DNA from 2 places in the Citrobacter sp. LJND-P06 genome. Region 2 is predicted to be linked to the other one. Evidence: predicted binding sites of a transcription regulator. Region 2 holds the regulator's gene; the other holds the start of a gene.
The links. The regulator sigma-54, encoded in region 2, starts transcription at its own class of promoters, with help from an activator protein. The targets are predictions, from matches to a motif close to GTTGGCACANNTTTCGCTNT.
Positions count from the first base shown of each region.

Region 1: ACO7SM_RS15475 (amino acid ABC transporter substrate-binding protein) is a predicted target of sigma-54. The motif match lies at 2,430-2,449, and genes of this name have one in related genera.

Region 1 covers NZ_CP187317.1:3,233,218-3,236,636, reverse strand. The annotation lists gene gltK (glutamate/aspartate ABC transporter permease GltK) at 1-343, opposite strand, end outside; gene gltJ (glutamate/aspartate ABC transporter permease GltJ) at 343-1,083, opposite strand; gene ACO7SM_RS15475 (amino acid ABC transporter substrate-binding protein) at 1,242-2,150, opposite strand; gene lnt (apolipoprotein N-acyltransferase) at 2,515-3,419, opposite strand, start outside.
Region 2 covers NZ_CP187317.1:491,149-494,567, forward strand. The annotation lists gene rapZ (RNase adapter RapZ) at 1-403, opposite strand, end outside; gene ptsN (PTS IIA-like nitrogen regulatory protein PtsN) at 449-940, opposite strand; gene hpf (ribosome hibernation promoting factor) at 1,059-1,346, opposite strand; gene rpoN (RNA polymerase factor sigma-54) at 1,369-2,802, opposite strand; gene lptB (LPS export ABC transporter ATP-binding protein) at 2,850-3,419, opposite strand, start outside.

The DNA of each region.
Region 1 (3,419 bases), 1.9 Mb from region 2:
TCTCTGAGTAATATGCCGCTTCAAACATGGAAAACGCGACCATCGCTGAAATCAACCGAATATCGGCTTTCGGTGAGAGTCCAAGTACATCCTGTAAGAGCCCCGGCACAATCAGGTAAAACCACAGCAGCACCATCACCAGCGGGATGGAGCGGAACACGTTGACGTAGGCTTTGGCAAACCAGGCAACAGGTGCAAAGCTGGAAAGTCGCATCACCGCGAGAACGGTTCCCCAGACAATCCCGATGATAACCGCAGTGACGGTAATTTTCAGGGTAATGACCAGTCCCGCCAGCAGATAAGGCAGGGAGGGAACAATAGAACTCCAGTCAAACTCGTACATTATTTGCCTCCCAAATTGCCAGGCAGGCGGATTTTGCGTTCCACCAGACTCATCACCAGCATGATGAAGGCGTTAATCAACACATAGGCCAGCGTAATAGCGGTAAACGATTCCCAGGCGTGAGCGGAGTAATCCAGCAATTTTCCCGCCTGTGCGGCCATGTCCACCAGACCAATCGTGGACGCGATGGCCGAGTTTTTCACCAGGTTCATCATCTCTGAGGTCATTGGCGGCACAATCACGCGATACGCATTCGGCAGCAAAACATAGCGATACGCCTGCGGCAGCGTCAGGCCCATGGCCAGTGCGGCATTTTTTTGTCCACGCGGCAATGACTGGATAGCGGCACGAACCTGTTCGCAAACACGCGCAGCAGTAAACAGCCCCAGACAAAACAGGGAAGAGAGAAAGAATTGAATGTTGGGGTCAAGCTCAGACTTGAACCACATGCCGATATTTTCGGGCAGCAGTTCAGGGATAACCAGATACCAGGTGAAAAATTGAACAATCAGCGGGACGTTACGAAACAGTTCTACATACAGCGTGCCGAGGCTGGAGAGGAAGCGGTTAGGAACGGTGCGCAGGATGCCGAATAAAGAGCCGACCAGGAAAGCAATAATCCAGGCGCTAATAGATAACGCGACGGTGACCTGAAAGCCGCTCCAGAGCCAGCCGAGATAGGTGGTGTTGCCGAACGGGGCTTGTTGTAAAAAAATCCCCCAGTTCCAGTCTATTGACATAAATCTACTCCAGAAAAAAAAGGGTAGCAGGGCTACCCTCGAAGATTGTTGCACAGCGATTTGCGGTTTTCAGGCCAGGTGGGGAACGACCACCTGGCATATAGTCTGTCCGTGCTGAGCAGCAATCGAGAGGGAGGGAAAACCTCCCATTATTTTAGTTAGTTAAGCGCTTTATCATTCGGTTCTTTGAACAGCGTTTTCATCTGCTCAGACAGTTCAAAATTCATATTCAGGTTCTTCGGTGGGATCGGGTTTTTAAACCATTTAGCGAACCATTTCTCCGCTTCACCTGAGGTCTGTGCTGTGGCGATGGTGTCATCCATCAGCTTTTTAAACTCGGGATCGTCTTTACGCAGCATACAGCCGTAGGCTTCCTGAGATTGCGGCTTGCCGACGATTTCCCAGTTGTCCGGTTTCTTCGCTTTCGCACGTTCGCCGGCCAGCAGCGCGTCATCCATCATAAAGGCCACCGCACGACCGCTTTCCAGGGTACGGAAGGAGTCGCCATGGTCTTTCGCGCTGATGATGCGCATGTCCATTTTTTGTTCTTCATTCAGTTTATGCAGCAGCACTTCAGAGGTCGTGCCGGAGGTGACGACGACTGCTTTCCCTTTCAGGTCAGGGAAGTCTTTAATATCACCGCCTTTTTTCGCCAGCAGACGCGTTCCGACGACGAAAATAGTGTCGGAGAAGGCCGCTTGTTTCTGACGCTCAAGGTTGTTGGTGGTGGAGCCGCATTCAAAGTCGAATGTGCCGTTTTGCAGTAGCGGGATACGGTTCTGAGAGGTGATTGGGATAAGCTTCACCTGCAGGTCAGGTTTGTTGAGTTTTTTCTTCACGGCTTCAACGATGGCGTTAGAGTAATCCTGTGAATAACCCACCACTTTCTGCTGGTTGTCGTAATAAGAGAATGGCACTGAGGATTCGCGATGGCCGACAACGATGACGTCGTTTTTCGCGATCTTTTCCAGCGTGCTACCGGCGGCGGGTGCTGCATCTTCTGCATGCGCCAGACCGGCAGACATTCCTATCACCAGCATTGCTGTGGCCAGCTTACGTAATTGCATATCCAACTCCTTTATCGTCTGCGTCAAAAACGCATTGATACCCATTGTGAGTGTCTGTGTTGTTATCACCTGCAACTTTAATGTGCAGTGTTATGACTGTTTGTTAACATTTAGTCTGGCTTAATGTAAAGATATTGCTGCGTTATTGTTTATTTTTGCGAGGTGCGCCGCACCGTTTAGAGGCAAAAATTTGTCATTGCACTATTTTGGCGCTACCCGCGAACGAAACGGGTGCGACCGGGTTGCACAATCGGCAAAAACGCATTTGCTTTGTATAACAAAGCAATAGGCGTGCCAGAGTGAAGTACGGGAGGGAAATTGTTTGCCCGGTAGCGAAGCGCCACCGGGCAAAAGGGGAAGGAGATTACTTACGACGCTGGCGCAGACTCATAATCACGGCACCAAAACCCAACAATGCGGTGATAATCCACAGCGGCCAGTTGCCGGTACGGGCGTATGGCGTCAGGCCCGTCGTTGGCGTGACGCGAGTGGTCAATACCTGACGGGTAAACTGTGGGATCATCGCCTGGATGTCACCCTGCGGCCCAATGACTGCCGTAATACCGTTATTGGTACTGCGCAGCAGCGGACGCGCCAGCTCCAGTGAACGCATCCGCGCCATCTGGAAGTGCTGCCATGGACCAATCGATTTACCAAACCAGGCATCGTTCGAGATGGTCAGCAGGTAATCGGTATCGGGGCGGAAATTGTCGCGTACCTGTTCTCCGAGAATGATCTCGTAGCAAATGGCGGCGGTCAGTTTGAAGCCGTGCGCAAGCAGTTGCGGCTGCACATACGGCCCACGACTGAATGACGACATCGGCAGGTCGAAGAACGGTGCAAGCGGGCGCAGAATAGACTCCAGCGGGACAAACTCGCCAAACGGAACAAGGTGGTTTTTGTTATAGCGATTGGTGGAGTCGTAGCTGTACGGACTGTCTTTACCCAGCGTGATGATGGTGTTGTACGTGTCGTAACGGTTTTTCTTGTTCAGACGCGCATCAACAATGCCGGTAATCAGCGTACTGTTTTTCGATTTCAGCAGGCCATCCATCATGCCAAGAAAACGCTGCTGATTAATTTCCAGATCCGGAATGGCGGACTCCGGCCAGATAATCAACTGTGATTTCCCGAGCTCAGGCTGTGAGGCGTCGAGATAGATTTTCAGCGTGTTGATCAGCTGATTCTCATCCCACTTCAGCGATTGAGGGATATCGCCCTGTACCATGGAAACCTGGATGGTCTTTTCCGGCTCAGGGGTATACCACT
Region 2 (3,419 bases):
CAACGATCAGATCTGCACGGGAACGCAAGGGTTCCAGCAAATCACTCTCTTCATCAATGGCGCTTTCCAGCGACAGATTCTTGCTGGACAGCGGGTGCAGGCGGCGCGTGTCGCTGTAACGGCGAATGAGTGTGTTGCGATCGGCATCGAGAAACAACAACTGAGGGGAGAAGGCGTCCGGCAGGTTGTTCATTGCCTGCTCGAAAATCTCCGGCGATTCCGGCATGTTGCGCACATCGATGCTGACGGCCGCAGAAATCTGGCGATCGGCCAGTGTTCGGGCCAGATCGGGCAACAGCACTACGGGAAGGTTATCCACGCAGTAAAAACCCATATCTTCCAGCGCACGCAGGGCGACAGACTTACCTGACCCTGAACGACCGCTGACGATCATCAGTACCATGTACCGTTTCTCCTCACAACGACAAAAAGAGATGCCATTGGGTTGTTATGCTTCATCCTGTTCACCTTCGGTGTCAGTGATGATTTTATAGAGTTCTTCGTCACTCTGGGCTGAGCGCAGGCGGCGGCAGATGGTTTTATCCGCCAGACGTTTCGCCACCAAAGACAGCGTATGCAAGTGCGTTTTGGTTTGGTCGGCGGGAACGAGCAGGGCGAAAAGCAGGTCGACAGGCTGATTATCTATAGCGTCGAAAGCAATAGGCGTTTCGAGTTGTACGAACACGCCGACAGCGCGTAACGTATCTTCTTCCAGCTTCCCGTGTGGAATTGCAATGCCATTGCCAATCCCGGTACTGCCCATTTTTTCACGCGTCAGAATGGCTTCAAAAACCACCTGAGAGGGCAGGCTGAGCTGTTTTGCCGCCAGTTCGCTGATGATTTCCAGCGCGCGTTTTTTGCTTTGGCAGTGGACACCACTGCGCGTACATTCCTGGTTAAGTACACTGCTCAGTTGTAGAGTCGAATCGTTATTTATCATAATTTCACCTAAGAACCTGCCCCATCCAACTGACGGGTCAGATTCGGAGCGCTAACTGTACAAATGGCCTGTTGTGCTTCACAACAGGCCGTCCTGCACCCGTTAACTGCCCGGACAATTAGTGTTGTTTCAGTTTATCTTTATGTTTCGTTAATTGCCGGGCCAGTTTATCAATCAATCCGTCAATAGCGGCATACATATCCTGACCTTCGGCACTGGCATGAATCTCGCCGCCGTTCACATGCAGTGTCGCATCCGAGGTGTGGGTCACTTTCTCCACTTTCAACACAATGTAGACCTGATTAATCCGGTCAAAATACTGTTCAAGCTTAGCGAACTTGCCTGAAATAAACTCGCGCAAAGCTTCAGTAATTTCGACGTTATTTCCAGTGATATTGAGCTGCATAGTGTCTTCCTTATCGGTTGGGTCATACCAGCTGTTTGCGCTGGTTAGACGGCGGAATGGATAAAGACTCTCGGTACTTCGCAACGGTACGGCGCGCCACCATGATACCTTGTTCTGACAGCATAGAGGTTAACTTGCTGTCGCTCAGTGGTTTCGCGGGGTTTTCCGCAGCAATTAACTTCTTCACCAGCGCCCGTATTGCCGTGGACGAGGCTTCACCGCCGCCTTCGGTATTGACGTGGCTGGAAAAGAAATATTTCAGTTCAAAAATTCCGCGCGGACTGTGCAGATACTTTTGTGTGGTCACACGGGAAATTGTCGACTCATGCATTTCGACGGCCTGGGCGATATCCGCCAGCACCATCGGTTTCATAAACTCTTCGCCCTGCTCAAAAAAGGCTTGCTGCTGCTCAACGATACAGCGACTGACGCGCAGCAACGTATCGTTACGGCTTTCCAGACTTTTGATCAGCCACTTCGCATCCTGAAGATTGCTACGGATAAACTGGCTGTCCGCATCGTTACGCGCGCCATTGCACATGGCGGCATAGTGCTGATTGATCTGCAAACGCGGAATGCTGTCGCTGTTCAGTTCTACCGTCCAGCGATCGTTATGTTTACGAACCAGCACATCAGGGATCACGTATTCCGGCTCGCCAGTCTGGATCGACTGCCCGGGTCTGGGATCGAGCGACTGAATAAGATTGACCGCTTCTTTAAGCACCTCTTCCTTCAGGCGGGTGACGCGCATCAATGAGCGAAAATCGTGATTGGCCAGCAGATCAAGGTGATCGCTGATGATCAGGCGAGCCTCTTGCAGCCAGGGGGTAGCGGTGTCGAATTGCGAGAGTTGGATCAGCAAACAGTCGCGAAGATCTTTTGCCGCCACGCCGACAGGATCGAAACGCTGAATGCGTTTAAGTACCGCTTCGACTTCATCAAGGTCTACCTCTTCGTCACCCATGCTCTCGAGGATCTCATCCAGCGAGACGGTGAGATAGCCGGTTTCATCTACTGCATCGACGATCGACGTGGCGATTGCCCGGTCGGTGTCCGAGAACGGCGTAAGCTCCACCTGCCACATCAGGTAATCCTGGAGCGACTGCGTAGTCTCACCCTGATAGACCGGAAGCTCGTCGTCGATATAGTCGCCACTGGGGCCGGACGGCGTTCCTGCGGTGTAGATTTCATCCCAACTGGCATCAAGCGGCAGCTCTTCCGGCATCTCTTTTTGTTCGAGTGCGTCTGCGGTGTCCAGGGTTTCGCTGTCCTGAGTTTCCTGGGTGTCGATTTCTTCGTGAAGATCGGTTTGCTCGAGCAGTGGATTACTATCCAGCGCTTGCTGAAGTTCTTGCTGAAGTTCCAGCGTGGACAACTGCAACAGACGGATAGCCTGTTGTAGTTGAGGCGTCATTGCCAGTTGTTGGCTGAGCCTGAGTTGCAAACCTTGCTTCATGTTCAGAATGATTTTCTCCCGCTATGACGTCGCAATCTTCTACCCTATCAGAGTCTGAAGTCTTCCCCAAGGTATACACGTTTAACGTGGTCGTCTTGCAGGATTTCAGTCGGTGTACCGTGTGCGATGAGGTGTCCCTGACTCACGATATACGCGCGTTCGCAGACCGCCAGCGTTTCACGGACGTTATGGTCAGTTATCAATACGCCGAGTCCGCTGTCGCGCAGATGCTCAATGATGCGTTTAATATCGATAACGGAAATGGGGTCAACACCCGCAAAAGGTTCATCCAGCAGGATAAATTTAGGGTTTGCCGCCAGCGCACGGGCGATTTCCACACGACGGCGTTCACCCCCGGAGAGCGACTGCCCCAGGTTGTCACGCAGGTGCTCGATGTGAAATTCTTCCATCAGCTCATTGGCTCTGTCTTCGCGTTGTTCGCTCGACAGATCGTCACGGATTTGCAACACCGCCATCAGGTTATCAAATACGCTCAGGCGACGGAAAATAGAGGCTTCCTGCGGCAAATAGCCAATACCGCGGCGTGCACGCGCATGAAGCGGCAGCAGGCTGATATCTTCGTCATCAATAATGATGTTGCCTGCATCGCGCGCCAC